Regions from separate parts of the Kribbella sp. NPDC048928 genome, predicted to be linked through region 3. Evidence: riboswitches for the same ligand, from Rfam matches in the RefSeq annotation. Region 3 holds a riboswitch; each other region holds the start of a gene.
The links. A riboswitch is a leader RNA that binds a small molecule or an ion and turns the genes downstream of it on or off. The one in region 3 is predicted to bind thiamine pyrophosphate.
Positions count from the first base shown of each region.

Region 1 (9,444 bases), on a different contig from region 3:
GAGGTCGCCGACTCCGGCAACCTCGGCGTCGTGATCATCGCGATCCTCGCGGTGGCGGCCGGCGGTGCGATCTACGCCGCGTCCCGGCGCCGCCCGGTGACGTCGGACAACGTGAACGAGTACCCGAGCTCGTCGACCCCCGCAGCCACGGCCGCGGCAGCCTGAGAGGAGTACGGCGATGCACGTCAACTGGGGTGCCCTCGGTGAGGTGGCACTGGTCAGCCTGATCTTCGGCGTCGGCCTGGCGGTCCTGTTCGCATTCGGCGTGACCGCCATGTCGCGGCGGGCCGTGGCGATCGACGAGAAGCGGCAGCCGTCCTTCATGGACACCGGTGTCGCCGCACTGTGCTTCGCGGGCTGCCTGGCCGCGGTGCTCTACGGGCTGTACCTGATCATCCCGCAGTTCCACTAGCGGTTCCAGCGGCGTACGGCCTTGGCGACGTCCTTCACGCGGATGGAGCCGAGGTTGTACTCCCAAGCGGCCAGGAGCCGGTCGCCGAGGACCTCCGCGTCCAGGAAGGTGCGTGGGCGTACGGCGACGGCCCAGGTCGCTGCGGCCGCGTGGCCCTGCTGGTAGAGCAGATGGTCCACGGTGGCCTCGACGCCGGTCGCCTGCTTGCCGTCCAGGCCGTCCGTGGCCCACTCCTGAACGATCCGCGGGTCGTCGGCGGTCATCCGCGCCAGGTAGGTCAGCGGGCCGCGCCAGAACCCCTTCCGGCCGATGCTGTCCAGCGACTCGAGTGGGAACCAGCCGTTCTGGTTGCGCCGGCCGTTCACCGCGGACTCCACCTCGCGGGCACGGTCCGCGGACAGACCACGGGTCGCCCAGTCGATGAAGTACGCGCCGGCATCCGGGATGTGCTCGGCCACATGCGGTGCCGGTGTCAGGGCACCGGGGTCGAAAAGATGCAGCTCTTCCGGTGAATCGAACAAGAACCTGCCCCCGCCCGCTCGAGTACGCGAGCCACCGCAGCAGCTCGCCGCACAGGGACCCCCCAGGTTCCTGCTACGTCAACGAGTGCTTTCGTACCCTCGATCCGCACCGCAGGTCAAGGGTTTCAGGCCTTCTTGCGGCGCTCGGCCAGCTCCTCGCGGTCGAGCCGTTCGGCCTCGTCCGGGGTCGGCGCGCCGCCGCCGTACGAGGCCGGCAGCCACCAGGCGCCGGCCGGCTGCTCGGGATAGCTGCGGATGCTCTCGTCGAGCATCCCGGCCATCACCGAGCGCAGGTTCGCGGTCGCTGCGGCCGGGTCATCGGCGGCCGTCACGGTGATCGGTGCCCCGATGCTGATCGAGATCGGGCGATGCCTCGAGAAGTCCCGCGGCCGGTCCTTGGTGAACATCCGCTGGGTGCCCCACAGGATCATCGGCAGCACCGGTACGCCGGCCTCCGCCGCCATCCGTACCGTGCCGGACTTGAACTCCTTGAGCTCGAACGACCGGCTGATCGTCGCCTCCGGGAAGACGCCGACGAGCTCACCGGCGGCGAGGTACTCCAGGGCCGTCCGGTACGACGTCGCGCCGGCGTCCCGGTCGACCGGGATGTGGTGCATGCCACGCATCAGCGGGCCGGAGTACCGATTGCGGAACAGCACTTCCTTGGCCATGAACCGGGTCAGCCGCTTGGCCGGCACGGCGCCGTACCCGCCCAGGATGAAGTCGACGTAGCTGATGTGGTTGATCGCGATCAGGGCGCCGCCGGTGCGCGGGACGTGTTCGGTCCCGGTCCGGCGGATCTTCAGATCGAGCGCCAGGAAGGCGGTCTTCGCGAAGCCGATGACGGGCGGGTAGACGAGGTCTCGCATGACCCGACGCTACAGGCATCGTCCAGTGCCTGGGCGCCGCAATCACTCAACAACTTCCGACGCGGTGCACTAGGGTGGCCGGTGACAACTTGAGACCGCGGGAGCTCGCACCGTAGTGGGCTGAGAGGGCGGCTGGACCAGGCATCGACACCTGGCCGGCGCCGCCGACCGCCGAACCTGTCCGGGTAATTCCGGCGTAGGGAGCAGCACCATGGTCAATGTCAGCACGTCCAGCACGATCCGTCCGGTGGTCACCACCGGCCCGATCTCGGGTTCGGAGAAGATCTACCGCTCCGATCTCGGCGTACCGGCACGGCGCGTCCATCTCACCAACGGCGAGCACTTCGACCTGTACGACACGTCCGGCCCGTACACCGACGCGGCCGCGACGATCGACGTACAGGCCGGTCTGCCCGCGCTGCGGCGGGACTGGATCGCCGGACGCGAGCGGCGCACCCAGCTCGGGCACGCGCGCGCCGGGGTGATCACCGAGGAGATGCGGTACGTCGCGTTGCGAGAGGGACTCGACCCGGAGCTCGTCCGCGACGAGGTCGCCCGCGGCCGGGCGGTGATCCCGGCGAACCGCTGCCATCCGGAGAGCGAGCCGATGATCATCGGCAAGAAGTTCCTGGTGAAGGTGAACGCGAACATCGGCAACTCCGCGGTCACCAGTTCGGTCGAGGAAGAGGTCGAGAAGCTCGTCTGGGCGACCAGGTGGGGCGCGGACACCGTGATGGACCTGTCCACCGGGAAGAACATCCACGAGACCCGGGAGTGGATCCTGCGCAACTCGCCGGTGCCGATCGGGACGGTGCCGCTGTACCAGGCGCTGGAGAAGGTCAACGGCGATCCGGCCGCGCTGTCGTGGGAGGTGTACCGCGACACCGTGATCGAGCAGTGCGAGCAGGGTGTCGACTACATGACAGTGCATGCCGGCGTCCTGCGGGCGTACATCCCGCTGACCGTACGGCGGATCACCGGGATCGTGTCGCGGGGCGGATCCATCATGGCAGCGTGGTGCCTCGCGCATCAGCAGGAATCCTTCCTGTACACGCATTTCGCGGAGCTCTGCGAGATCCTCCGGGCGTACGACGTGACGTTCTCGCTCGGCGACGGGCTGCGGCCGGGGTGTATCGCGGACGCGAACGACCAGGCGCAGTTCGCCGAGCTGCGGACGCTGGGGGAGCTCACCCGGATCGCCTGGGAGCACGACGTCCAGGTGATGATCGAGGGCCCGGGACATGTGCCGCTGCACAAGATCGCGGAGAACGTACGGCTCGAGGAAGAGCTGTGCGGCGAGGCGCCGTTCTACACTTTGGGGCCGTTGGCAACCGATGTGGCGCCGGCCTACGACCACATCACGTCGGCGATCGGCGCGGCGCAGATCGGCTGGCTGGGTACGGCGATGCTCTGCTACGTCACGCCGAAGGAACATCTCGGGCTGCCGGACCGTGACGACGTGAAGACCGGCGTCATCACGTACAAGATCGCTGCCCACGCGGCCGATCTGGCGAAGGGCCATCCGGGCGCACAGGCCTGGGACGACACGTTGTCCAAGGCAAGGTTCGAGTTCCGCTGGGAGGACCAGTTCAACCTCTCGCTGGATCCGGACACCGCGCGGTCCTTCCATGACGAGACGCTGCCCGCCGAGCCGGCCAAGACCGCCCACTTCTGCTCGATGTGCGGTCCGAAGTTCTGCTCGATGCGGATCAGCGCGGACCTCCGCGAGCACTATCTGCCGATCGTGGACTAGGGCATAGCAACTGCTCCCGGACTCGTCCCCGGGAGCAGTTGGCTCCGGATACGGTGAGTGATCGGGTGAACCGATTCAGGTTTTAGCCTTCACTCAGCGTGAATAAGACTGTAGCCTTAAGCCCTCGGAAGGAGGTGCAGGCGATGGTCTTCGTTCTCACGGTAGATCAGCGCGGCAGCCGAAGCACGAGCGATCTCGTACCCGAGCTACTGACCGCCCTGAACCGCCGCCCGCGGCGGACCGGGCTGCTGCGGAAGTTCGAGCGGACCGCCGGCGACGAGGTGCAGGGCGTACTCTCCGAGGCCCGGCCGGCCGTCGACATGATCGTCGAGCTGCTCCGCTCCGACAGCTGGTACGTCGGACTCGGCATCGGCGACGTCACCGAGCCGCTGCCGCGCAGCACGCGGGCCGGAAACGGCGAGGCGTTCGTGTTCGCGCGGGAGGCGGTCACGCGGGCCAAGTCCAGCCCGCACCACGTGAACGTCGTCGGAGCGGATCCACGCAGCGCCGAGCAGGTCGAGACAGTGCTGTGGCTGATGGCGTCCGTACTGCGACGTCGCAGCGACCGTGGCTGGGCAGTGGCGGACCTGCTGGCCGAAGGACTTACCAGACGAGAGGTCGGCGTGAAGCTCGGCATCAGCCAGTCGGCAGTGACCCAACGGGCCCAGGCGGCCGGATTCGCCGAGGAGCAGCGCGGACGCGTTCTCGCGGCAGACCTGCTCGGCGCTGGGGCTGCTGCGTGACGGCGCTGGTCCTTGCGCTCACGGCGGCCGCACTGGTCCTGGCCGTGCTGGCGTGGGTTCCCAAGTCCGGTTCCACGCTGGAGATCGTCATCAGCGGCGTCATGCTCGCCTGCCTGGCCGCCGTGGGCGTACTGCTGCTCGCTGGGCACGGTGTGAGCGACTGGGCCGAGCGCTGGTGGAACGTACTGCTCCTGCTCGCCGGGGCGCTCGCAGTGACCGGTGGCGGCCCGCTGACGACCTCTGTGCTGGCGTTGGCGGACCGTCGCAGTACTCGCGCCCAATCGACGCAGAAGGCCGGTGAGGTACTACGTGGCGGCGCACTGATCGGTGCGCTGGAGCGGCTGGCCATCTATGCGTCGCTGGTTGCGGACTGGCCTGAGGGCATCGCCATCGTGCTGGCGATCAAGGGCCTCGCCAGGTACCCCGAGCTGCGCAGCCCGGACCAGCCCGCGTCCGTCACTCCGCAGGCGGTCGCGGAGCGCTTCATCATCGGTACGTTCACCAGCGTGCTGTGGGCAGTGACCTGTGCGGGCCTCCTGCGCTCGCACTGAGGTCAGTTGGTGCGTACCACCCAGGTGTTGGACACCTTGTCGTGCCAGGTCTGCTTCTGCTCGTCCCACAGGGGCCACAGCGAGTCCAGGAAGCAGGCGTTGTTGAAGATGCCGCTCAAGAACTCCCGCAGAAACGCACGCCCGGCGCCGATCGTCTCGCCGGTCCGGGAGTCGATCAGCCGCAGATGCAGCACGCTCTTGCCGATGCTCTGCCCGGTACGTCCCTGCCGGAACACCCTGTTCCACAGGCCCAGGCCGAAGCTGGCGAGGAAGCCGACGATGAGCAGGATGATCGCGAAAGCGGACGGATCGTCGTCGTAGCGGTTCTGCCGAGTCAGGATGTCCGCGATGAACACCCCGTAGCCGATCGCGATCGGCACGCCGCTGATCAGCCCGTCGAGCAACGACGCCCCGACCCGCGGCAGCCAGTCGGCCAGCGGCGCCGGCGGACCGCCGTACCCGTAGCCGTAGCCCGGCGGCTGTTGCCCGTACGGTGGCTGCCCAGGAGGCTGACCGTACTGCGCCTGGGGATGCTGCTGCTGCCCGTACTGCGGTTGCCCATAAGGCTGGCCGTACTGGGGTCCGTAGGGCTGACCGTACTGTGGTCCGTAGGGCTGGCCAGGCTGTTGGCCAGGTTGTCCCGGCTGCTGGCCGTGCTGGGGCTGGTCGTCGGGCCGCTGGGGGTACCCGGGTGTGCTCACCTGAGGTCAGACCTTCACAACGTAGGTGTTGTTGATCTTGTCCGCGAACGTCTGCTTCTTCTCGTCCCACAGCGGCCACAGGTAGCCGATGTAGCAGGCCAGGCCGTCGAGGATGTGCGTGAGCTGCCGCAGGAACGTCTTGCCGATGCCGATCGGCTGGCCGGTGTCGGCGCCGACGAGCTTGATGTTCAGCACCTGCTTGCCGACGGTCTGCCCGGAGGTGCCCTGCCGGATCAGGATGTTCCAGATCGCCACACCGAGGCCGATCAGGTAGAAGATGACACCGATGATCACGAGCGCGGCGCTGTCGCTGGCGCTGGCGATCCCCGCGCCGATACCGCACGGGATACCGATCGTCGCGGCGTCGATCAGGTACGCACCGGCCCGGCTCGGCCAGTCCGCCAGATTGCCGGGGACCCCGCCGCCGTAGCCGTACTGCCCGGCACCCGGCTGCCCGTACTGCCCGGGCTGCTGCCCGTACCCGGGCTGTTGGCCGTACCCAGGCTGCTGCCCGTACTGGCCAGGCTGACCGTACTGACCAGGCTGACCGGGCTGCTGCCCGTAGCCGGGTTGTTGGCCGTACCCAGGCTGCTGCTGCCCGTACCCAGGCTGCTGCTGCCCGTACCCGGGCTGCTGGCCGTACTGACCAGGCTGCCCCGGCTGCTGCCCGTAGCCCGGCTGCTGACCGTACTGGCCGGGCTGTTGTGGGTCTTGCGGGCCGTAACCCGGCGGTGGCGTCGGATTGCTCACGACGATCCCTTCTGGCGTAAGTGCATTGAGGAGTGAGTTGCAGGCTAATCGTCCGACGGATCAGATCCACCGACGGATCCCACGCCGCGAGAGTTATCGTTGTGTTGTGAGCGTCTCGCAGAGTGTCGTCCTCCGGCCCACCGGTCCGGTGCGGCCGCTGGACCGCCGGGTGTGGGGCCTGACCGTGGTCGGCGTCGGCGGCTTCCTGCTGGCGGGGGTGTATCAGCTGTCCGGCCAACGGATCGGCGTTCCGTGCATCCTGCACGCGACGACCGGCCTGAACTGCCCGCTCTGCGGCTCGACGAGAATGGCCGCGTCCATGCTGCGTGGAGACTTCGCCGGGGCGTGGCACTTCAACCCCGTGGTCTTCGTGCTCGGGCCGCTGATCGCTGTTGCCGTCGGCTACCAACTGCTTGCCTGGTCGCTGGAGTCGCTCCGCCTGGTCAAGCTGCCGCGGCTGTCGATGAGCCGTCGTGCCGTCGACTGGACGGTGAACGGCCTGGTCGCGCTGCTGATCGCCTACGGCGTGGCCCGCAACCTGTTCTGAGACTGCTGCCGGCCGGGCGATGGCTACCGCCCGGCCGGAAAGCCTACTGACCGGGGCGGTAGAGCCCTGTGGAGTAGGAGACGATGCCGAGCACCAGGAACACGATGCCGCCGATCCAGGCAACCTTCGCCAGGGTGTCGGACTGGCCCTGCTCGCGGAACTTGCTCTGGCCGATCAGTCCGAGGACGATCGCGGCCGGAGAACAGCAGAACCAGCAGACGATGCCGATGATCGACAGGATCTTCGGCGTGTTGCTCGGCGGTGCAGTGGCCCCGTAGCCGGCGTTGCCACCGGGGTACGCGGCATAGCCGCCGGGCTGCTGGCCGTACGAGCCAGGCTGCTGCTGGCCGTAGCCGCCGGGCTGTTGCCCCGGCTGACCCGGCTGCCCCGGATAGGCACCGGGCTGCTGGCCGTAGCCGCCTTGACCTGGTTGGCCAGGCTGGCCGTACTGGCCCGGCTGCTGACCCGGCTGTTGGCCCGGGTAGCCCTGCGGTCCGTTCTGGTCGTTCTGGTCGTCGCCGGGAGGTGGCGTCGGTGTGCTCACCGCGGTTCCCTTCTGAGAACGTCGTGGAATTTGCGCAGCCTATCTTTTCCACAGGTTCGTGGTCATCCTCCCACTCCGGGCCTTCACCCCTTAGGGTTTCTGCCTGTGACCGAGACACCGCAATCGCCCGCACCCGACAACCAGGGTGCCGATCCTGCTCGTAACCTGCCCGTGCAGCCGGAGCAGCCGCCTCTCCGGGGCGGCCAGCAGGGTCAGCCAGGGCCTCACCAAGGACAGCCCGGGCAGTACGCGCCGCCGCCCGGCGCCTTCCCGCCACCGGTCGGTGGCCAGTTCGGGCAACAACAGCAGCCCCAGCAGCCCCAGTACGGCCAGCCGCAACTCCCACAGAACCTGCCGACCGGCCCCGTACTGGTGACGATCGGCGACATCTCCGTGGAGCAGCAGCGGATCGTCACCCCGGCCGGCGTGCTGCCGACCACCGGGTCGAACTGGTCGGCCATGGACATGTCGCGGACCGAGGAGAAGATCCCGGCCTGGGCGATCGTGCTGGCGATCATCTTCTTCCTGGCCTGCCTGCTCGGCCTGCTCTTCCTGCTGGTCAAGGAGCGCAAGACCACGGGCTTCGTCCAGGTCACGGTGCAGTACGGCAACCGCACCCACAACACCCACGTCGGCGTCAGCTCGCCGGACCAGGTGGCCGATGTGCTTGCCCGAGTCAACTATGCGCGAACCCTTTGCGTATAAGGGCCTTCAGAACGCCAACGGCCGCCGCGACAACTCGTCGCGGCGGCCGTTGCTGTTCGCGGGGGCGGATCAGCCGAAGCGGCCGGTGATGTAGTCCTCGGTGGCCTTCTCGGTCGGGTTGGAGAAGATCTGCTTGGTCGGCGCCATCTCGATCAACCGGCCCGGCTTACCGGTGGCAGCGAGGTTGAAGAACGCGGTCTGGTCGGACACGCGGGCCGCCTGCTGCATGTTGTGCGTGACGATGACGACCGTGAACCGGTCCTTGAGCTTCTCGATCAGGTCCTCGATCGCGAGCGTGGAGATCGGGTCCAGGGCCGAGCACGGTTCGTCCATCAAGATCACCTCCGGCTCGACCGCGATCGCCCGGGCGATGCAGAGCCGCTGCTGCTGACCGCCGGACAGACCGGCGCCCGGCTTGTCCAGCCGGTCCTTGACCTCGTTCCACAGGTTGGCACCCTTGAGCGACTCCTCGACCACCTGCGTGAGCTTCTTGCGGTCCTTGACGCCGTTCAGCTTCAGCCCGGACGCGACGTTGTCGAAGATCGACATCGTCGGGAACGGGTTCGGGCGCTGGAACACCATGCCGACGACCCGCCGGACCGCGACCGGGTCGATGCCGGAGGCGTACAGGTCCTGCTGGTCCAGCATCACCTTGCCCTCGACGCGGGCGCCGGGGATCACCTCGTGCATCCGGTTCAAGGTGCGCAGGAACGTGGACTTGCCGCAGCCGGACGGGCCGATGAACGCCGTGACCGAGCGGGGCTCGACCGTCATCGACACGTCTTCCACGGCCTTGAAATCGCCGTAGTAGACGTTGAGGCCGCTGACCTCGATGCGCTTTGCCATATCGACTCAGAACCTCTCGTGACTATTTCGACTTGACGGCGCTGAACCGGGCGATCAGCCGGGCCAGCAGGTTGAGAACGAGGATCAGCAGGATCAGCGTCAGCGCGGCCGCCCAGACGCGGGCCTCCGCGTTCGGCAGGGCCAGTTCGGTCCGATCCTGGTTGATCATCGTGGGCAGGGCGCCCATGAATCCGTTGAACGGGTTCAGGTTGATGTTCTTCGAGTAGCCGACCAGGATCAGCAGCGGCGCGGTCTCACCCATCACGCGGGCCAGGCCGAGCATCACGCCGGTGACGATGCCGCCGAACGCGGTCGGTACGACGACCTTCAGGATCGTCTTCCACTTCGGGACGCCGAGCGCGTACGACGCCTCCCGCAGCTCGTCCGGTACGAGTTTGAGCATCTCCTCGGTGGACCGCAGCACGACCGGAAGCATCAGCAGCACCAGCGACAGCGACACCGCGAAACCGACCCGGTTGAAGCCGAACACGGTGATCCAGAT
Region 1 is NZ_JBICUC010000007.1:277,544-286,987, reverse strand. Features, by position in the region: gene ACGFI6_RS29580 (anion permease) at 1-165, shown strand, start outside; gene ACGFI6_RS29575 (hypothetical protein) at 179-412, shown strand; gene ACGFI6_RS29570 (hypothetical protein) at 409-933, opposite strand; gene ACGFI6_RS29565 (lysophospholipid acyltransferase family protein) at 1,059-1,802, opposite strand; TPP riboswitch at 1,890-2,022, shown strand; gene thiC (phosphomethylpyrimidine synthase ThiC) at 2,014-3,555, shown strand; gene ACGFI6_RS29555 (transposase) at 3,699-4,298, shown strand; gene ACGFI6_RS29550 (hypothetical protein) at 4,295-4,849, shown strand; gene ACGFI6_RS29545 (RDD family protein) at 4,852-5,550, opposite strand; gene ACGFI6_RS29540 (RDD family protein) at 5,557-6,300, opposite strand; gene ACGFI6_RS29535 (DUF2752 domain-containing protein) at 6,407-6,847, shown strand; gene ACGFI6_RS29530 (hypothetical protein) at 6,891-7,391, opposite strand; gene ACGFI6_RS29525 (hypothetical protein) at 7,497-8,096, shown strand; gene pstB (phosphate ABC transporter ATP-binding protein PstB) at 8,166-8,942, opposite strand; gene pstA (phosphate ABC transporter permease PstA) at 8,965-9,444, opposite strand, start outside.
Region 1: linked by a shared signal. The riboswitch ahead of thiC (phosphomethylpyrimidine synthase ThiC) and the one ahead of ACGFI6_RS09375 (purine-cytosine permease family protein) in region 3 are both predicted to bind thiamine pyrophosphate.

Region 2 (9,444 bases), on a different contig from region 3:
GCACTACACAAGACCGGCCGCCGCCCAGCACAGATCGCCGGCCTCATCACCCCCGCCACCCACGTCAGCGACCCCACACTGATCGGGCCACTCCGCGAACTCGAATCCCAGATCATCGAACGCACCAACTGGCTCGCCGACCAGCTACTCCGCAACCCACCCGGCTGGTACCGCGACTTGCATCGCACAGCCGGCGAGCCTCCAGACCAGAAACTCGCCGAGCTCGTCCGCGAGATCGCCGCCCACCGAGAGCGCTACCAGATCCAGGGCCACTCGATCGTCGGAGATCCCCCGCCACCCAACGCAGTCGAGCGACGCCGCCAGCACTTCCGGCTCACGAACATGCTTGCTGACTTCTCAGCAGACTCTGCCCAACGGGCGGCGGACGGCGCGGGATTCGCGGAGGTGCCGACACAGCCCATCCCGCCACTACAGGCAGACTGACATCGCCAGTCAGGTGATTGGCGAGAATCTAGCCAAGCGTGGTCGGTAGGGTCTGAGGAGAGACGATCGCCCACCGGCGTGCGTCCATCAAGACGCCGGCCAGCCAACGGATGATGATCTGAATGGCTCTCCCCGAACTGGACATCGCGCGTGTACAGCGGTGGTGTGCCACACGGGTCCCAGCGCACGCCCGCGAGCAACTGCACCTCGAGTGCGAACTCGCCCAGCGCCACCTGACGATCGTCGAACGGCGACTGCCATGGCACGAGGACCTCGGGCCAGATTGGACCACCTCTCCGATCGCTCGCCTGCGCTACAACGCCACCGACAAGTCCTGGACGTTGTACTGGAGCGACCAGCACCAACGCTTCCACCTCTACGACCGACTGGCCCCATCACGAAGCATCGACGACCTACTGGCCGAGATCGACCGCGACCCCGTTAGCACCTTCTGGGGCTAACTGCACTCCTCCGCAAGGCTGCCCTGTTCCGACGCGACACACTGGTTGAGCAGCGGACCATTGCGCGCTTCGTGTGTCACTGCGGCTTGCCCCGGACGGTGCCGGTCGGGAGCCCGCTGGCTGCCAACGACCCGCTGCGGCGTACCGAGTCCGACTCACCCAAGGAACCACAACCGGCCAGCCACGTGCTGCCCTTACTCCAGATCACCAGCCAGCGTTGGTGACGTGGCCAGCACCGAGTCGATCGCCGCGGCCCGTGGATCTCGGCAAGGCCCTGCCGCCAATAACGCCACCGCGTCCAGCCAGACAGTGGCGTCGGCGTCGAGGGACCGCGTGCACCAGAGCCGCCAGTCCACCGGCTCCGCACGATCGATCTCGCACAGAGACGTCGGTCGCGCGCGCCCTGCGATCCAATTCGCGGCCGCCCAGCACTGTCCAGCGTCGGGCAAGGCCCCCAGCAACCGTGCCCGCGCGCGTCCCATCGGCAATCATCCGCACGATCATCCGCACGATGCCTCCAGGACGGCGTCGCTCTCGCCGCCACTACAGGCAGAATATGATGTCCGTCACACACCCATGTGGCGGCCACGCGTGCCAGTACCCGTATTCATCGCTCAATGTCACTCTGCGTAGATGTCGGGGCTAGCCCAGCCGTAACCCTCCGGAGCGACGGAATGCATTCCCAGGGCCACTGGTAAACCAGCGGACTAACGCGTCGTATATCCTTATCGGAAGGTGGCCAGCGGCGCCTGGGAAACCAGGATCCGTCCACCTCGGAATCGCAGTCACTTGCCCCCTTTGGGGCGAGCGCCGGCCTCGAGATTTCTCGAGACGTGGCGCTCCCTCAAAGGAAAGTAGGTGATGAATGTGACCGAGTTGGATGGCCCCCAGTCAGACGATCCGGACAACGAGAAGCCGTCCCGGTGGCGCCGCGCTCTTGAGCTTGTGACTCAAGCGGCACTCGCCGGAACGGCTCTCGTAGGCCTGTACGCCGCAATCCGTGGTCTGACTGGCCAGTAGTACTGTCAGGGGCCTTGCTCGACTGCCATCGAGTGAGGCCCCTGACTGACTTAGGTGGGACCTAACCGGCTCCTGACAACCTCTACTGTACACATGCTTAGTGTTGCGACATAGACGAAGTCTAAAGTCTTGCCGTTATTATGCATCACGAAATCGTCGGAAAAGATGCCCTTACTAAGCCTACTAGTAGCTAGAAAGTTCCCACTGCTAGTCCTACTAGTGGCCCGAAAGATGACCGACTTCTTTGAAAGATGTGTGTACCGCGCTTAGCGTTCGCGACCCGCACAAGGCGTGGAGCTAGCTGCATGCAGCATGTTGGTAGTCGCGTGCGAGGTTTCGGCGACTTCTAAAGTCAGATCACTAACCACCCGTCAGGCTCGCAAGTTGCTAACGCTGCGCAACATCAAGTGAGTGATGCTCCGCCCGTTGATCTGCGGCTCGCGGGTGTGCAGGCTCCCAGGCGAGGACCTCCGCAGTGTCTGAGGGCACGCCAGCGCTAGTCCGGCGAGCCCTCAGATCGATCATGCAACGGAGATATCTGCCGGTCTTTCTAGAGAAGGCGTCATACGCGGCAGGATGTGATTGACGCCTGCAACGGAAGCGATCGACATCGACATCTGGTCCCAGGCCGACCCGGCTGCGACTGCCGCCGTCTGACTCTGGCGAGGCGATGCTGTTCTCACCAGAGGTTGAGGTCGGTGAACTCTTGGTCGAGGGCGGCTGCCGCGGAGGGGTTGTGGATTCGGCGGCCCATGTAGACGTCTTGGGTTATGGAGACTTGGGCTTGGCCTAGGTGGTCGGCTATCTGGCGGGCGGATTGACCTCGGCGATCTAGGGCGGTGGCGGTGGTTTTGCGGAAGGTGTGGGAGCGGATCCAGGTGAGGGCGTCTGAGGGTGAGGGTTGGGCTGCTTGGTCGACTTGGGTGCTGAGCGCGGGTGATTTGTCGAGGTTTATGCGGTAGGTCTTGACGAGGGTGGCTACGAGTTCGCGGTCGAGCTTGATGCGGCCGGTCTCGATCAGCTCGAGTCTGGTCTTTGGCCAGCCGAGTTTCGTGGCGACCTGTTTGCGGGTGAGGCCGGCTTCGAGGCGGATGGATCGGAGGGTCTCACCTAGGTCGCGGCGGGCGGTGCTGGCTACGGGGGACAGTGCGCGGCGGAGGGCTCGGCGGACGTTGGAGGGGTCTCGGAAGCCTCCGAGGGAGTCGGCGAAGATCGGTTCGTCGGGGAGGATGCCGGCTGCGTGGCGGCGGCGGAGCATGGTGACGGCCCAGTCTGGGAGGGGTAGGGCGCGTTCGCCGGCCTTGGACTTCGGGGCCTTCCGGAGCAAGCCTTGGCCTGGGACGCGAACCATTGTGTGAGTGATCTCGACTGCGCCGGACTCGAGGTTGACCTGTGACCAGAGGACGGCGAGCGACTCGCCGATTCGGACGCCTGTTCCGAGCATGAAGAGGACCAGGTCCGGCAGGTCAGCTCGTACGGCGGTTTTGTCGGTGGTCAGGAGTTGCCGTAGGCTGGCGATCTCTTCGTTGGTGAGTGAGCGGGGCGGGTCCTTCGGGCGGGCCTCGATCGCTTCGACCTCGCGGACCGGATTGACGGTCAGGGCGCCATACCGGACGGCTAGTTGCATCATGCCGGAGACGACTGCGCGGCAGGTCTTCGCTGTGGATCGACCGGCAGTGCGCTTGATGGTACCGATGACTCTGTCGATGCGTGGCGTGGTGGCCTCACAGATCAGCAGTTCACCAAGGGCAGGGCGTACGTGGTTCTTGATGGCTGTGCGGTACGTCGTGAGGGTCGTCGGTGATCGACGGCCGTCTTCGATGCGTTCCTCGAACTTCTCGATCCACAGGTCGATGAGGTCGTTGATCTTGTCCGTCGGGCTCAGCTCGCCGTACTGCGTGAGCTTGGCCCGGTCTCTCAGCTTCGTGACTAGGCGGTGCTCGGCTGCGCCCTTGGTCTTGGCGGACGCGGTGACCTCACGCGTACGTCCGTCGTGGTCACGGAAGTACGCGGACGCGCGCCAGGAGACCACCTTGCCCTCGGCGTCCTTCCTCTCAGCACGAGATCGGACGTGGCCCCACGTTCCGATCGGAAGGTGCGGTCTGCTCATCTCGGCCCTCCACAGTCCAGCTGCACGTGGCGGGTCAACGGCTGGGCGGGCCGGGGATCGGACGAAACGAGAGCAGTGCGACAGGTCGCGATACGTCGCTCAACAACGCGCAGCCTGCTGGCTGCGCGGAGCCGCCGATCCCCCGCAGACGGGCATGCATCGGCCACTGTGAGTATTGGCAGAGTTTGCGCAGACACGACTTTCACGGCCGGGGCGCCGATGTGCGCCTGACCTGCGGAAACTTGTAGGCCCCGTGGGACTCGAACCCACAACCCGCGGATTAAAAGTCCGCTGCTCTGCCAGTTGAGCTAGAGGCCCTCAGGTGGTGTGGGGAACAGTGTGTCAGGTTTGGTGGGGGTTTGCTTGGTGGGGGGCGGGGTGAGGGGTTGCGTGGTTACGGGGCGTGGTGGTACAGATCGGAATTCGCCCGGGTGGTCCGGGCGCTGACAATCCTGCCGCGGGGGGAACCGACGGCGGGTTGGGGGGATACATCGTGGTGTTGTTTCGTGTTGCGCTGGGGTCGGTTGCGCTGGTTGTGGCGGCTGGGGGGTGTGGGGCGGATTCGGGTACGTCGGCTGTTGGGGAGCCGGCCGCGCCGATCAGCTCGCAGACCACTGCTGTGCCGAGTTCGGTCGCGACGGTTGATCCGGGTACTACTCCGAGTGCGGGTGGGAGTGTGACTCCGGCGGAGGCGGGTGGTACGCCGGCGGTGACACCTCGGACCTCTCGGAAGCCGACGCCGCGGCCGTCGGTGAGGGAAGTTGTGGAGTTCCGGGTGATTCCGTTCAAGAAGAAGACGGTGACGGATGACTCGGTGGCGAAGGGTGAGAAGTCGGTGCGGACCTCGGGGGTGAACGGGACTCGGCGGCTTACGTATCGGGTGACGTACGTGAATGGGGCTCAGACGGCGAAGAAGCTGGTCAAGCAGGAGGTGGCCAAGGAGCCTCGTACGCAGATCACCGTCGTTGGGACGAAGGTTGATGAGCCGGCTTCGGGCCGTGGGTGCGATCCGAACTACAGCGGGTGTGTGCCGATCGCTAGTGATGTTGATTGCTCGGGTGGGAGTGGGAACGGGCCGGAGTACGTGCAGGGTCCGATTCGGGTGACTGGTTCCGACATCTATCGGCTTGATGCCGATCACGACGGGATCGCCTGCGAGTAGACCGCGGCTCAGTGGTGGCGGGTGGCGAGGATGTCCAGGTCGAGTTGAACGTCTGCGCGTACCAACGCGGTCGTGAAGGCGTTCCAGTTGGCGTTCCACGCGTGGCGGTCGATCGTGAGGGACGCGGTGAAGCGGAGGTCGTCACCCGCGGCGGCCAGCTCGAACGGTACGGTCAGCGAGCACGTCGTACCGCGGATCGTCAGGTCGCCTGTTACGTCGTGGCGTTGCTTGGCCACCTCGATGACCTTTGTCGTCACGAACGTGATCGCCGGGTACGTCGTGGCGCCGAGGAAGTCCTTGGCCAGTTGGGCGTCTCGGCGGTGGTTGCCGGTTTCGATGCTGGCTGGCTGGACTGTTAGGCGGGCGGTCGACTCGGATGGGTTGGCGTCGAGGTGCGCGGTGCCTTCGAAGTCTTTGAAGTGCCCGCGAACCTTGGCGCCGCCTCGGTGGGCGGCGATGAAGCCGATCCGGGTCCGGTGCGGGTCCACGACGAAGTCACCATTCAGCTCAGCCATACCCGGTACGACGAGGCAGCCCGCCGAAGTGTCAGCCGATGACGCCGGTGGTGACGTGTTGGGGGGTGATGTTGAACATTGCGTCCTCTGGTGGGTTGGCCAGGTACGCGGCGCGGGCCTCTTCGGGGAGGTATTTGGTGACCATCACGTGGAGCAAGGCGTCGTCGAGGGGCAGCAGTTCGGCCACACCTTGCATGTTGACGTAGCGGGCGGTGGGGCCGTCGGCGGTTTGGACGGAGAGGGATAGCTGGCCGGAGCCGGTTCGGTGTAGGCGGGTCTTTTTGGACTTGGCCGGGGTCATCACCTGGAACTTGCCGGGTAGGTGATGGAACCAGACTGGCGTGACGTGTGGCGCCCGGCCGGGGTCGTCGATCGCTAGGACCGCCACCAAGGGGCGTGCGAGGAATTCGGCTATTTCGTCGTCGGTCATTGTGCGGAACGCCATGGTGCCTCCCTGTTCGTGCAGGAGACTCTCCCATTAGCCGCCGACAGTTCGGGTTGCCAGAGAAGCGGCGACTTCGAGGAGGGCGTCGTGGTAGTCCTGGCTCGTTAGGTCGGTGAGGGTGGTGGGGAGCCAGAAGCCGGCGCGGCCGGCTCGGACTCGTTCGATCTGGTGGAGGGCTGCGGGGCTGTAGACCGCCTTGACGCGCCAGTTGGTCAGTTGGTGGGTCTGGACCTTCGCGGCCACGTACCGGGCGGATCCGCGACCGCGTCCGACCACCTCGACGGTCTCCCAACCCATGCCGCCGAAGCCGTCGGGGACGTAGAGCTTCGCGCCTGCCGAGAAGATCTTCAGGCCGCGACGGGTCTCAACGCCACCGGGTCCGTACGGGCGTTCCTCGGCGACGTTCGCGACAATGCACCAAACGGCGACGGTCATCCAGCTAGCCTAAGTTCGGTGCTCACGTACGTCCTGAATTCGCAGGATCTTGCCGATGTCCGGTTCGCGGTCTCGCCGGTATCGGAGATGGTGCTGTCGTTGCGGGCGCTTCGCGATCCTGGGCGCTTCCCGTTGCAGCTCGGGTGGGTACGGGCCGTTCAGCCGCAGGTCGCCGGCCTCGACTGGGACGTACTGCGCTGGCTCGTCAACGACACCATGGGCAGCCCGGACTTCCTGACGCCGCGGCCCACGTCGCCACTCACCCAGCTGTCCGATGAGCTCGACCTGATCGCGCAGGTCGACAGCACCACCTTCCGCAACCAACTCGTCGCGGTGAACGGCGAACTCCCGGACGACCTGAGCATCGACAAGATCATCGAGGCCCTCAACGAGTACTGGCAGACCATGATGGCGCCGTACTGGAACCGCATGCGCACCCTGCTCTCCGCCGACATCAGCTATCGCGGCCATGTCCTCACGCAGCAAGGGACCGGAGCGATGCTGAACGGACTCGGGCCCGCGATCAGCTTCGCGGACGGGCGGCTCAAGGTCGATCGTGTCGCGGCGCTGAGTCGTACTGAGGAGATCAATGGGCGTGGGCTCGTACTGCAGCCGACCCTCTTCGGACCGCATGCCGTGATCCCGTTCGATCCCGGTGCAGATCCGCTGCTCGGCTACCCGCCGCGCGGGCAGGCGCACTTGTGGTCGGTGGTTGCGCCGCCGTCGCGGCACGATCTGGCGCAGTTGATCGGTACGCCGCGGGCGCGCATCCTCGAGCTGCTCACCCATCCTCGTACGACGACGGATCTGGCCGGTGAGCTGAAGGTCACGCCGTCCGCGGTCAGCCAGCACCTCCAGCTGCTCCGTCGCACGGGCCTGGTGGAATCCGAACGCACCGGCAAACAGGTCCTCTACCGCCCCACCGAACTCGCCGACCTCCTCACCGGCGCCGGCGCCTGAGCCAACGGACAGCTCGACAGGACGTATCGCCCAGTGAGCCTCCGATCGGACCGCCGCCAGGCGTGCGAGCGGACGTAGTAGACGTACACGTCCTGTCCAGCTGCACGACGTGAGCTCGTGTGGGACGGAGGCGTGAGCTAGAGTCGAGGTGTCCGCGGGAGCTCGCAGGGAGTGGGCTGAGAGGGTGACTCGCCGTCACCGACCGCTGAACCTGAATCGGGTAATTCCGGCGTAGGGAGGAGGCCCTGATGGAGTCCGTGTGGGTGAACGGTGCGGCGGTCGACGTGCCGGCCGGCAAGTCGGTGGCCGAGCTGATCTCGGAGTATTCCGACCGCACCACCGGGATCGCAGTCGCGGTGAACCAGAACGTGCTGACCAAGTCCGAATGGGCGCAGACCACGGTGCGTCCGGGCGACCGGGTCGAGATCGTCAGCGCGACGCAGGGAGGCTGAAGATGGACGATCCACTGGAGCTCGGCGGGCGCACCTACAATTCCCGTCTCATCATGGGGACCGGCGGTTCGGCCAACCTTGAGGTGCTGGAGGAGGCATTGATTGCCTCCGGCACCCAACTCACCACGGTCGCGATGCGCCGCCTCGGCACCGGGCACGAGGGCTCGGTCCTGGACGTACTCAAGAAGCACAGCATCGACGTACTGCCCAACACGGCCGGCTGCCACACCGCCGCCGAGGCCGTACTGACCGCCAAGCTCGCCCGCGAGGCGCTGGAGACCGACCTGATCAAGGTCGAGGTCGTTGCCGACGACCACCTTCTCCTGCCCGACCCGATCGAGCTGCTGGATGCCGTGGATGCCTTGGTGGCGGACGGTTTCACTGTGCTGCCGTACACGAACGACGACCCGATCCTGGCCCGCCGGCTGGAGCAGGCGGGGTGCGCGGCGGTGATGCCGTTGGCCGCACCCATCGGTTCGGCGCTCGGCATCCGGAACCCGCACAACCTCGCGCTGATCGCCGAGGCTGCGAAGGTCCCGGTGATCGTCGATGCCGGCATCGGTACGGCTAGTGATGCCGCGCTGGCGATGGAGCTCGGCTGCGATGCGGTGATGCTCGCGACCCCGGTGACGCGCGCCGAGAAGCCCGCGCTGATGGCCGCCGCGATGCGCGACGCCGTCTCCGCGGGGCGGAACGCCCGTCTGGCCGGTCGAGTGCCAAGAAGATGGCAGTCGGCGCTCGCATCCTCGCCTACAACTGGCCTGCCAGCGTTTTAGCCTCGTCCGCGTCCAGCGCCCGATCGAGCAGTACTGCGGTCAAGGACAGCGACAGCTCCTGGTTCGGTGGCAGCACCAACGGTTCGTCCCACGCCAGCGCCGGACACGCTCCGACGTACGCCTCCGTCCGCAAGAACCACGGCCAAACCCGCTCCGGCTGCACCAGTAACAGGCTGACCTCGCCCTGGACGAAAGCGAGCCACGGGCTGGACGACCCGAACGCCGCATCCAGCCCGTCACCGTCAGCGCTCAGTACGGTGGTCGCGGCAACAGGCAGTCGCCAGAAGATCCCCCCGTACGCCGCCCCTTCGCGCCCCGACGTTGCGGGGCTGTCGATCTGGATCGGGCCGTAGCGGGCCGTCAGCACACTGCGCCAATCGAGCCGCCAGCCGCCGAAGGCCAGGGCACTGGTGAGGCGCCGGCGCTCGACCAGTTGCGGCCGGCCCTGCTCGTCGTACCAGGTGATGTCGTCGGTCAGCTCGCGGTCGTCGATCGTGACGCCGCGGCTGCGTTGCTGACCGTGGTTCCGCAGCAGGGTCGGGCCTTGGCCGCGGATGTACGTCCGCGCACCCCAGTGCGAGGTGCCGTTGACCTGCGGGATCGCGAGCGAGACGCCGTAATGATGCCGATGATCGACTGGGCTGGCCTCGGTCAAGCGATGCCC
Region 2 is NZ_JBICUC010000007.1:418,874-428,317, forward strand. Features, by position in the region: gene mobF (MobF family relaxase) at 1-444, shown strand, start outside; gene ACGFI6_RS30235 (DUF3024 domain-containing protein) at 567-905, shown strand; gene ACGFI6_RS30240 (helix-turn-helix domain-containing protein) at 2,605-4,035, opposite strand; tRNA gene ACGFI6_RS30245 (tRNA-Lys) at 4,281-4,353, opposite strand; gene ACGFI6_RS30250 (G5 domain-containing protein) at 4,799-5,197, shown strand; gene ACGFI6_RS30255 (YceI family protein) at 5,206-5,712, opposite strand; gene ACGFI6_RS30260 (pyridoxamine 5'-phosphate oxidase family protein) at 5,744-6,157, opposite strand; gene ACGFI6_RS30265 (hypothetical protein) at 6,191-6,592, opposite strand; gene ACGFI6_RS30270 (DUF5937 family protein) at 6,611-7,552, shown strand; TPP riboswitch at 7,697-7,807, shown strand; gene thiS (sulfur carrier protein ThiS) at 7,801-8,004, shown strand; gene ACGFI6_RS30280 (thiazole synthase) at 8,007-8,780, shown strand; gene ACGFI6_RS30285 (DUF6807 family protein) at 8,755-9,444, opposite strand, start outside.
Region 2: linked by a shared signal. The riboswitch ahead of thiS (sulfur carrier protein ThiS) and the one ahead of ACGFI6_RS09375 (purine-cytosine permease family protein) in region 3 are both predicted to bind thiamine pyrophosphate.

Region 3 (9,444 bases):
GCGATCTGCTGTTCCAGCCTGTTCATCGTCGGCCTGGACTCGACGATCGTGAACCTGGCGCTCCCGACGATCAGGTCCGAGTTCGGGGCCTCGGTCGCGAAGCTGCAGTGGACGATCGACGCGTACACGCTGGTGCTCGCCAGCCTGCTGATGGTGTCCGGATCGACGGCGGACCGGGTCGGCCGGCGGCGGACGTTCCAGGCCGGGCTGGTGCTCTTCGGCATCGGGTCGTTGCTGTGCGGAGTCGCGCCGACCATCGACCTGCTGATCGTGTTCCGGGCGCTGCAGGCGGTCGGCGGCTCGATGCTGAACCCGGTAGCGATGTCGATCATCACCAACACCTTCACGAACCCGCGCGAGCGGGCGCAGGCGATCGGCGTCTGGGGTGGTGTGGTCGGGCTCAGCATGGCGGTCGGCCCGGTCGTCGGCGGCACGCTCGTGGACGCAGCAGGGTGGCGGTTCATCTTCTGGATCAACGTGCCGGTCGCGGTGGCCGCCGTACTGATGACCGCGTTCTTCGTACCGGAGTCGCGGGCGGCCGTGGCGCGGCGGATCGACCCGGTCGGGCAGGTGCTCGTCGTACTGCTGCTCGGAGGGCTGACGTACGGGATCATCGAGGGCCGGTCCGCGGGTTGGGGGTCGCCGCTGATCATCGGGTGCTTCGTCGTGTTCGTCGCGGCGTTGGTGTCGCTCGTGTACTACGAGCGTCGCCGGGAGGAGCCGTTGCTGGACCCGCGGTTCTTCCGGAGCGCACCGTTCTCGGGAGCCACACTGATCGCGGTGTGCGGGTTCTCGGCGTTGTCGGCGTTCCTGTTCCTGAACTCGCTCTATCTGCAGTCGGTACGTGGCTTTACTGCACTGCATGCCGGTCTGCTGACGCTCCCGATGGCTGCGATGACCGTGGTGTTCGCACCGATCTCTGGGTGGCTGGTCGGCCACCGTGGTCCACGTGTACCCCTCGTGGTCGCGGGAGCGATGCTGGCCGTGTCCGGGTTGGTCCTGTCTCAGTTGACCGCCAGTACTGCCACTGTGCACTTGCTGGCCGCCTACCTGGTCTTCGGACTCGGCTTCGGCATGCTGAACGCACCTATTACCAACGCCGCCGTCTCCGGGATGCCACGTGCGCAGGCCGGTGTGGCTGCAGCTATCGCGTCCACCAGCCGCCAGGTTGGTGCGTCACTGGGCGTCGCGGTGGCCGGGACCGTGCTGACCGCCCGTCTGGTCGGTCCGTTCGAGACAGGTTTCGTCAGCGCCGCTCAGCTCTGCTGGTTCATCATCGCGGGCAGTGGGGTGCTGGTGCTCGCCCTGGGTGTCGTGACCACGAGTGCATGGGCACGGCGTACGGCAGAGGACCTCGTCAAGGCCGGATGAGGCCGGCGCGGGTCAAGGCCTTGAGCCGGCCGCGGAGGATCTTCTGGCGGCGCTCCTCTTCGGGGAACAGTTCTAAGTAGGCAGGTCCCTTGGCCGCGAGCAGGTCGTCGTCCAAGCGCCGTACCGTACCGGCCGGGGCACGGTGGGTCATGGCTGCCTGTACTGCGCTGCTGTCGATACCTGTGAGCAGCTCGGTGAGCTCCTCCTCGGTGGTGACGCCGAGCCGGTGCAGGATGCCCAGGATCCACGCGTAGTGCGTCGTCTTCGCATGCGGTGCATCCGGATAGCGGCGGTTCAGGTACGTCGTGAGCGTCGGCGTGGTGAGGTCCAGCGGGGCCTTGTCCTCCGCGGTCGCGGCCAGCTCGCGGTAGAGCCGGTCGATCTCGGTGAACTCGTTGTCGGCCAGCTCCATCAGCGCCGCGGCGAGCAGGAACCGCCGGTCGAACTCCGGCTTGCGGCCCGTCGGGATGTCCAGCTTGTACCGGATGTCGTGCTCGAACTCCGCCCACGCGTGCTGGACCGCGGTCCGGACCTGGATCTCCATCACCAGGTTCTTGAGTACGGCGTACTCGGGCAGCTCGCGACGGTGCTCGTTCAGCCGTACCAGGTAGTGCTTGCTGGCGTACCCGAAGACGCCCTGCGCCCGGGTGTGCGCGCCCATGTCGGTGTGCTCGACGATCTCGAACTCTTCCTCGATCACCTCGCAGACCCGGTCCACCGCCTCGACCAGGAACGTGATCACCCGGGCCGCGACCAGGTCGGTGATCTGGTTCAGCGGGTCGTCGTACTTCGGCCGGGCCGGATCGTCCGGGTGCGGCTTCGACGCCTTCGCCAGGAACGACTCCGGATCCTTGGCCCGGGCCGTCGCGGTCAGGTAATTGATGCCCTCTTCTTCGCCGATCAGCTCGTTGATCAGCGCCTCGAGCTTGCGCGCGCCGCCGACGTACTGCTGATGCACCCGCTCGTACAACGCCCCCGCCTGCGGGGCCCACTCCACCATGGCCGCACCTTAATGGTCTTCCGCTTGATCGTGGTGTCTATCGCTTTCTAGTCATTTCACTAGAGAGTTGTAGACACCGCGAGCGACACGCTCTGCTCGTTGATCGGTCAATCTACGGAAAACGCTAGACGGGCCCATACAGTGAAAGCATGGATCCGATCCGGAATCCCTATGCGCCCGGCGCCGGTCAGCGGCCGCCTGAGCTGGCCGGACGCGACACCGAGGTGCGGCAGTTCGAGGTGGTGCTCGAGCGGGTCGCGGCAGGCAGACCGGAGCGGAGTCTGGTGCTCAGCGGACTCCGGGGCGTGGGCAAGACGGTGCTGCTCAACACACTGCGTTCGCAGGCGATCAAGCGCGCCTGGGGCACCGGGAAAATCGAGGCGCGACCGGACCAGAGCATCCGGCTGCCGATCGCGCAGGCGCTGCACACCGCGATGCGGGAGCTCGGGCACCGGCACCGCGACGACGAGAAGGTCGACCAGTTCAGCGCCGTACTGAAGGCGTTCGCGCTCCGTACGGCGGCGAACGACCGCAAGGGCATCCGCTGGCATCCACCGGTCGACGTGGCCGCGGCGAAGGGGCGGGCCGACTCCGGTGACCTGGAGATGGACCTGATCGAGCTGTTCACCGACGCCGCGGACCTGGCCGGCGACCTGACCGTCGGGGTCGGGCTGTTCATCGACGAGATGCAGGACATCAGCTCGGACGACCTGTCCGCGCTGTGCGCCGCCTGCCACGAGATCTCGCAGCAGAGTGCGCCGCTGGTCGTCGTCGGCGCGGGCCTGCCGCACCTGCCGGCCGTACTGTCCGCAAGCAAGTCCTACTCGGAGCGGTTGTTCCGCTACATCCGCGTCGACCGCCTCGCGCGTGACGCATGCGACCGGGCGCTGATGATCCCCGCGGAGAGCGAAGGCGTGCAGTACGAAGAGGAAGCGCTGGACGAGCTGTACGCGCAGACAGACGGCTACCCGTACTTCGTACAGGCGTTCGCGCACTCCACCTGGGACCACGCACCGACCTCACCGATCACCATCAAGGACGTGGCCGTCGCAGGCCCCGAGGCCTCGGCCGAGCTGACCGTCGGCTTCTTCGGCTCCCGGTACGAGCGCGCCACCCCCGCCGAACGCGAGTACATGCGCGCCATGGCCGAGCTCGGCATCGGCGTCGACGACGGCTCCGTCCCGACCTCCGAGGTCGCCGGCACCCTGAACCGGAAACCCCAGTCCCTCTCCCCGGCCCGCGACGGCCTGATCAAGAAAGGCCTGGTCTTCTCCGCCGAACGCGGCACCGTAGCCTTCACAGTCCCGCACTTCGGCAAATTCCTCCGCACCCGCACGGCTTAACAGAACCGCACTTTCGTGCGTCGGCAGGTATCGGTAGGGTCAAGTGTCATGACTGTGCTTTTGGCCGGGCCTCCGGCGCCGGCGTGGTCATGGGGCCTTTGCTCCCGGTCTTCCCTCGTCACTCCGGTCGCTTCGCTCCCTCCGCTCCTCAGTCCGGACCGGGAGGCCCCATGACCTCCCCGCGGCGTGGCCAGAAGACCGCGATGCGTGGGCGGCACAGTCGGCGGAAGTCTTACAAGGGGCAATGGCTTGTGGTGACTGCGTTGGCGGTGCTGGGGACTGTGGTGGTGGCGCATCCGGATGTGGCGCACCGCAGCAGTCTGGCGGCGCAGGCTGTCGCTGGGGTCGAGAACGTGGCTGAGAAGACCGTCACGACGCCCACGCCCACGCCGGCCCCGGTTGCGACGCCTACGCAGAAGTTCACCACTCCGTTGCGTCCGGCGCCGACTCTGACGCGTAAGCCCAAGGGCGCGAAGCCGAACGTCATGGTGTCGACCGGGAAGCTCGCCGTGGTGCCGGGGTTCAGCAAGGCGAACGGCCTCCGCGACAAGATGACGTACCGCGTCGAGATCGAGCAGGGCGTGACGGTGAACGGCCCTGCTGTGGCCGCGGCGATCCACAAGACGCTGACGGACCCGCGCGGCTGGCAGGCGCTGCACCCGGTCAGCTTCGAGCGGACCGACAAGGCCGACGCCGACCTGCGCATCATCCTGGCGACGCCGACGCTGACCGACAAGCTGTGTCTCCCGCTCGACACCGGCGGTGAGGTCTCCTGCCGCGTCGAGGACCGCGTGGTGCTGAACGCGAAGCGCTGGATCTACGCGATCCCGGAGTTCAACGGCAACGTCGAGCTGTACCGCAGCTACCTGGTCAACCACGAGGTCGGCCACGCGCTCGGCCACGGGCATTCGACCTGCACCAAGCCGAAGACCCCCGCGCCGGTGATGATGCAGCAGACCAAGGGCCTGGCCGGCTGCCTGCCGAACGCCTGGCCGACGATCAAGGCCACCTGACAGACTGGGTACGACGGGAGGAGCAGCAGATGTCGTCACAGGACTTCCCGACGTACGGACGCGGCGGCGACTCCGACAAGCCGTCGGAGGAGTTCCCGTACGCGTCACCGCAGCCCTACGGATCCCAGCCACCACCCCAGGGCAACCCGGCCTATCACCAGCCCCCGGCGTACCGCCCCGGTGCACCGTACGGGGCTCCCGCGGCCCCGGAGCCGCATCAGCTCCCGACCTACGGACGGCAGGATGCACCGCGTGACCTGCGAGCCGCCCGCGTGGTCGGGCTGGCGACGTTCATCGCCACCATCTACGGCCTGCTCGTCCTGACGGTCCAGCGGGTTGCGCTCCGGGAGATCTCCCAGGCGCCGGGGTCGCCGCTCAACCACCCTCTGCGTACGGACGTGCTGGACGCGATCGGCCAGCTGCTGCTCGTGGTCGTCGGAGTCGCCGCGCTGGCGATGTGGCTCCGCGACGTACTGGCCCGCCGCAAGGTCGGGCGCAACCCGGACGCGGTCGAGCTGGTCGGCCTGCTGCTGGTTGCGGTGTCCGCCGTCCCCATCCTGGTCTGGCTGATCATCGTGCTGTCCACAGGTCTCGGCGGCAACGACGGCGCGGTCCACCGGTTGCCCACGGCTTACGGCTGGGGCGGCTTCGGCCTCCTCGTCCTCGCAGTCGGTTTCTTCCTCGGGTACCGCGAGCTGAAGCCGGACGTGGCGAACCCGGTCGTCACCGCTCCCCCTGCCAAGGCTCCGTGGGAGTGAGCGCACCTGTCGTCCTCGTACCGGGTCTGGGCCTCGGCCCCGAGTCATACGCAAGGACAGTCGAGCATCTGGTCTCGTCGTACCACGTGGTCACTCTCCCCGGGTACGGCGAACCGGCAGGCTCCCGTGAGGACCTGCACCCGCGTGCGCTCGCGGTAGCGCTGGCCGGGAAGATCCGCGAGCGGGCCGTGCTGGTCGGCCACTCGGCGAGCTGCCAGATCGTCGTCGAGACAGCGGTCCGCTACCCCGAGTTGGTGCACGCCCTGGTGCTGGTCGCGCCGGCTGGTGACGCCCGGATGTCCAGCTGGGTCGACAGAGCAGTGCGCTGGCTGGGTTCCGCCGTACCGGACTCACCGAAGCTGATCCGAGCCGTGACACCGCAGTACGCCCGTACGACGTTGCCGAGCATCGCCCGCGCCGGTGAGGCGTCCCGGCACCACGACCTCGCCGAGGTCATCTCACAGGTCAGGGCGCCGGTGCTGATCGTCCGCGGCCGGCACGACCTGCTGTCGACGGCGGAGTGGGTCGAGCGGCTCGCGGAGCTCAGTCACGGGGAGGCACGCACCCTCGAGACCGGCGCGCATGTACCGATCGTCACGAACGGCCCGGAGGTCGCCGCGCTCATAGAACGAGCAGCCGCCCTTCCGGAAACTAGCTGACGCGTTAAACTCGCAGCACCAACCTATGCGGGAGCTCGCACCGAGATGCGCGGGCTGAGAGGGCGACAGCTGGGTCGCCGACCGCCTGAACCTGACCGGGTAATGCCGGCGTAGGGAGTGGGGTCACTCATGACCGATACAGCTGTCCGTCCAGCCTCCGGCACCGAGGCGCCGCTCGTTCTGACCACGGATGCGCCGCGGACGCTCGGATTCTTCGACCAGTTCACGCTCTGGGGCAATTTCGGGATCTCGCTGTTCGGCCCGGTGACCGGTGCGCTCGTCGCGGCGTACACCGGGTCGCTGTGGCAGGGGCTGCTCGCGGTCGTCGTCGGCTGTGGCATCGGGGCGCTGGTGCTCGGCGGCGCGGCCGTGTTCGGGTCGCAGACCGGTGCACCCGCGATGGCGAGTCTGCGGGGGCTGTTCGGCCGGCGCGGCTCGATGGCGCCGACGGTACTGAACATCGCACAGAACGTCGGCTGGGCGACGATGGAGATCATCGTGATCTCGCAGGCCGCGGTCGCCGTCACGAGCGAACGCTGGCGCTGGCTGTTCGTCGTACTCGCGGGGATCATCGCGACGACGATGGCGGTACGTCCGCTGGGCAGCGTCAAGCTCTTGCGGAAGTTCATGGTCTGGCTGGTGCTCGCGGCGTCGGTCTTCCTGTTCGTACAGGTGCTCAGCAAGCCGTCGCACGCACTGCCGCAGGACCAGGTGTTCGGCTTCTGGCCGGCCGTCGACCTGGCCGCGGCCGGTGTCGTTTCCTTCGCACCCCTCGCCGCGGACTACACGCGGCACTCGCGGACCAACAAGGCAGCATTCGGTGGATCCGCACTCGGGTACGGGCTCGCCGCGATCGGGTACTACGCACTCGGAGTGGTCGCCGTCGCGACGCTGCAGACCAACAGCGATGACGTCATCACCGCACTGGTCACCCTGCCGGCCGGCGCGATCGCGCTGCTCGTCCTGCTGGTGGACGAGGTCGACGAGGCGTACGCGAACGTCTACTCGACCACCATGGCCGTACACAACCTCGTCGGGCACATCGACCGCCGGTGGATCTCGGTCGCGATCGGGGTTGTTGCCACCGGCATCGCCCTGTTCATTGACCTGGGCAACTACACCCAGTTCCTGTACCTGATCGGCTCGGTCTTCATCCCGTTGTTCGCGGTCGCGATCGCCGACTTCTTCGTGGTCAGCAAGATGAAGTGGGACGTCTCCAGTACATCGAAGTTCCGCTGGCAACCGACCGTCGCGTGGCTGATCGGCTTCATCGCGTACCAGCTGGTCAACCCAGGCACCGTCGCCGGCTGGTCCCCCTTCTGGACCGACATCCAGCAGGCCCTCTTCGCCCACCATCCCGTCCCCGGCTGGCTAGGCGCCACCTACACCTCGATCCTCGTCTCAATCATCGCCGCCATCGTCCTCGGCCGCCTCCGCCGCCCCACCGCCCAGGTTTGATCGGTGCTGGGTGGTGGACAGCTGACCCGGAGTAGCCGGGATACTGGCGGCATGCTGAATTCCGCACTGCGTAGCCGGGCCGAGTATGCGGAGCTGGGGGCCGACGGGCTTGCGGCCCGGACGACGCCTGAGCGGGACGCGGCGATTGTGACGGCGGTCGAGGAACTGCTGGACGGTCGCGAGACGGTCCTCGACCTGTGCTGTGGGTACGGCAGGATCGCGGTGCCGCTGCGCCGGGCCGGGAAGGTCGTGCGCGGCCTGGACATCTCGCCGAACCTGCTCGAGGCGGGCCGCGCGAAGGCCGCCGAGGAGGAGCTCGCGATCGACTGGGCGATCGGCTCGATGACCGACCTGCCGTACAAGTGGGACTCGTTCGACGCGGTGATCTGCCTGTGGACCGCGTTCCACGAACTGTTTGCCGAGGACGAGCAGCTCTCGACGATCTGCGAGATCTCCCGGGTGCTGAAGCCGGGCGGTATCGCGATCATCGAGGGCCCGTACTGGGGACCCGCGACGGCGGCTGAGATCGCCAACGGGATGCGCCAGGGACCGGAGCACCGGATCGTCACCACCGAGCACGACGACGACCGCAGCAGCGTGCACTTCATCCACGACGAGATCAGCTACGGCCGGCTCTGCGCAGCCGCCGGAATCGACGATTTCAAGGTCTACAAACGCGAATGGGGCGGCCGCCGCAGGTTGATCCTGGAGATCCACAGCCCCGCAAACTAGCTGACGTGTAAAGAAGCAGATCCCCACTCCACACTGGGGATCTGCTCCTTTGTCCAGCGAGTCTAAAACCATTCCGGACGATTCCGGAAACGTCAGCTTTTTGCTTCCAGATTCAGCAAAAAACGCTTCGCGTCGAGGCCGCCGGCATATCCGGTGAGCGCCCCGCTCGCGCCGATCACCCGGTGGCACGGCAGCACGACGCACACCGGGTTCGCGCCCAGTGCGGTACCGACCGCGCGCGCCGCCTTCGGCTTGTCGATGCCGACGGCAACGGCGCCGTACGTCGTCGTACGGCCGTAGCTGGTGTGCTCCGGCAGGTCCTCCAGTACGAGCCGCTGGAACGGCGACGCGAGCACCAGGTCGATGTCCAGGTCGAACGTCTGCCGCTGCCCGTCGAGGTACTCGTCGAGCTGCCGCCGTACGTCGTCCAGCGGTCGAGCCTGCCGCAGCACCCGGGGAGAGACCGCGCGGGCAAGCCGGTTGGTCATCGTCTCCTCGTCGTCGAACGAGCTCGCGACGACCCGCCCGTGCGCGATCGCGAGCAGCATCGTGCCGATCGGGGTGTCGTGCAGTGTGTAAGCGACGTCGGCGTCCGGCAGGACGGGTGGTTTGAAGTCAGTGGTGCCGAGCCGGGTCAGCCGGCTCTCGAGATCAGTCATCGTGTACTCCGAGTTTCGTACGCAGGGCCGCCAACGCGTCGCTGACGAGCCGGCGCGACGCGGCGGGCGTGGTGTCCAGGGCGGCGGCCACGCCGTGGTGGTCCAGGTCGCCGACGTACTTCAGCGTGACCGCGAAGCGTTGCCGCTCCGGCAGTTCGTTCACCGCTCGCCAGAGATCCGGGTCCGGCCACTCCGCGGCCTCCGGGCCTTGGACCGCGACCGGCGGCGCGTCCTCCAGTGGGCGCTGCGGTTTCCGTGCCCGGTGGACGTCGGTCGCGCATCGGGCGGTGATGGTGAGCAGCCAGCTGCGCAGGTTCTTCGCCGACTTCAGCGTCGGGTACGCGGCGTACGCCTTCTCCCAGGCGCGCTGCGCCACGTCGTCGCCGTCCTGCCCGGCCATCGCACGCGCGAGCCTGGCGACGTCTCGCCAGTGCGCGTCGACCAGTGCCTG
Region 3 is NZ_JBICUC010000002.1:511,765-521,208, reverse strand. Features, by position in the region: gene ACGFI6_RS09405 (DHA2 family efflux MFS transporter permease subunit) at 1-1,371, shown strand, start outside; gene ACGFI6_RS09400 (GTP pyrophosphokinase family protein) at 1,358-2,371, opposite strand; gene ACGFI6_RS09395 (ATP-binding protein) at 2,521-3,714, shown strand; gene ACGFI6_RS09390 (DUF3152 domain-containing protein) at 3,885-4,727, shown strand; gene ACGFI6_RS09385 (hypothetical protein) at 4,757-5,485, shown strand; gene ACGFI6_RS09380 (alpha/beta fold hydrolase) at 5,482-6,144, shown strand; TPP riboswitch at 6,162-6,278, shown strand; gene ACGFI6_RS09375 (purine-cytosine permease family protein) at 6,274-7,602, shown strand; gene ACGFI6_RS09370 (class I SAM-dependent methyltransferase) at 7,654-8,334, shown strand; gene ACGFI6_RS09365 (methylated-DNA--[protein]-cysteine S-methyltransferase) at 8,427-8,993, opposite strand; gene ACGFI6_RS09360 (RNA polymerase sigma factor) at 8,986-9,444, opposite strand, start outside.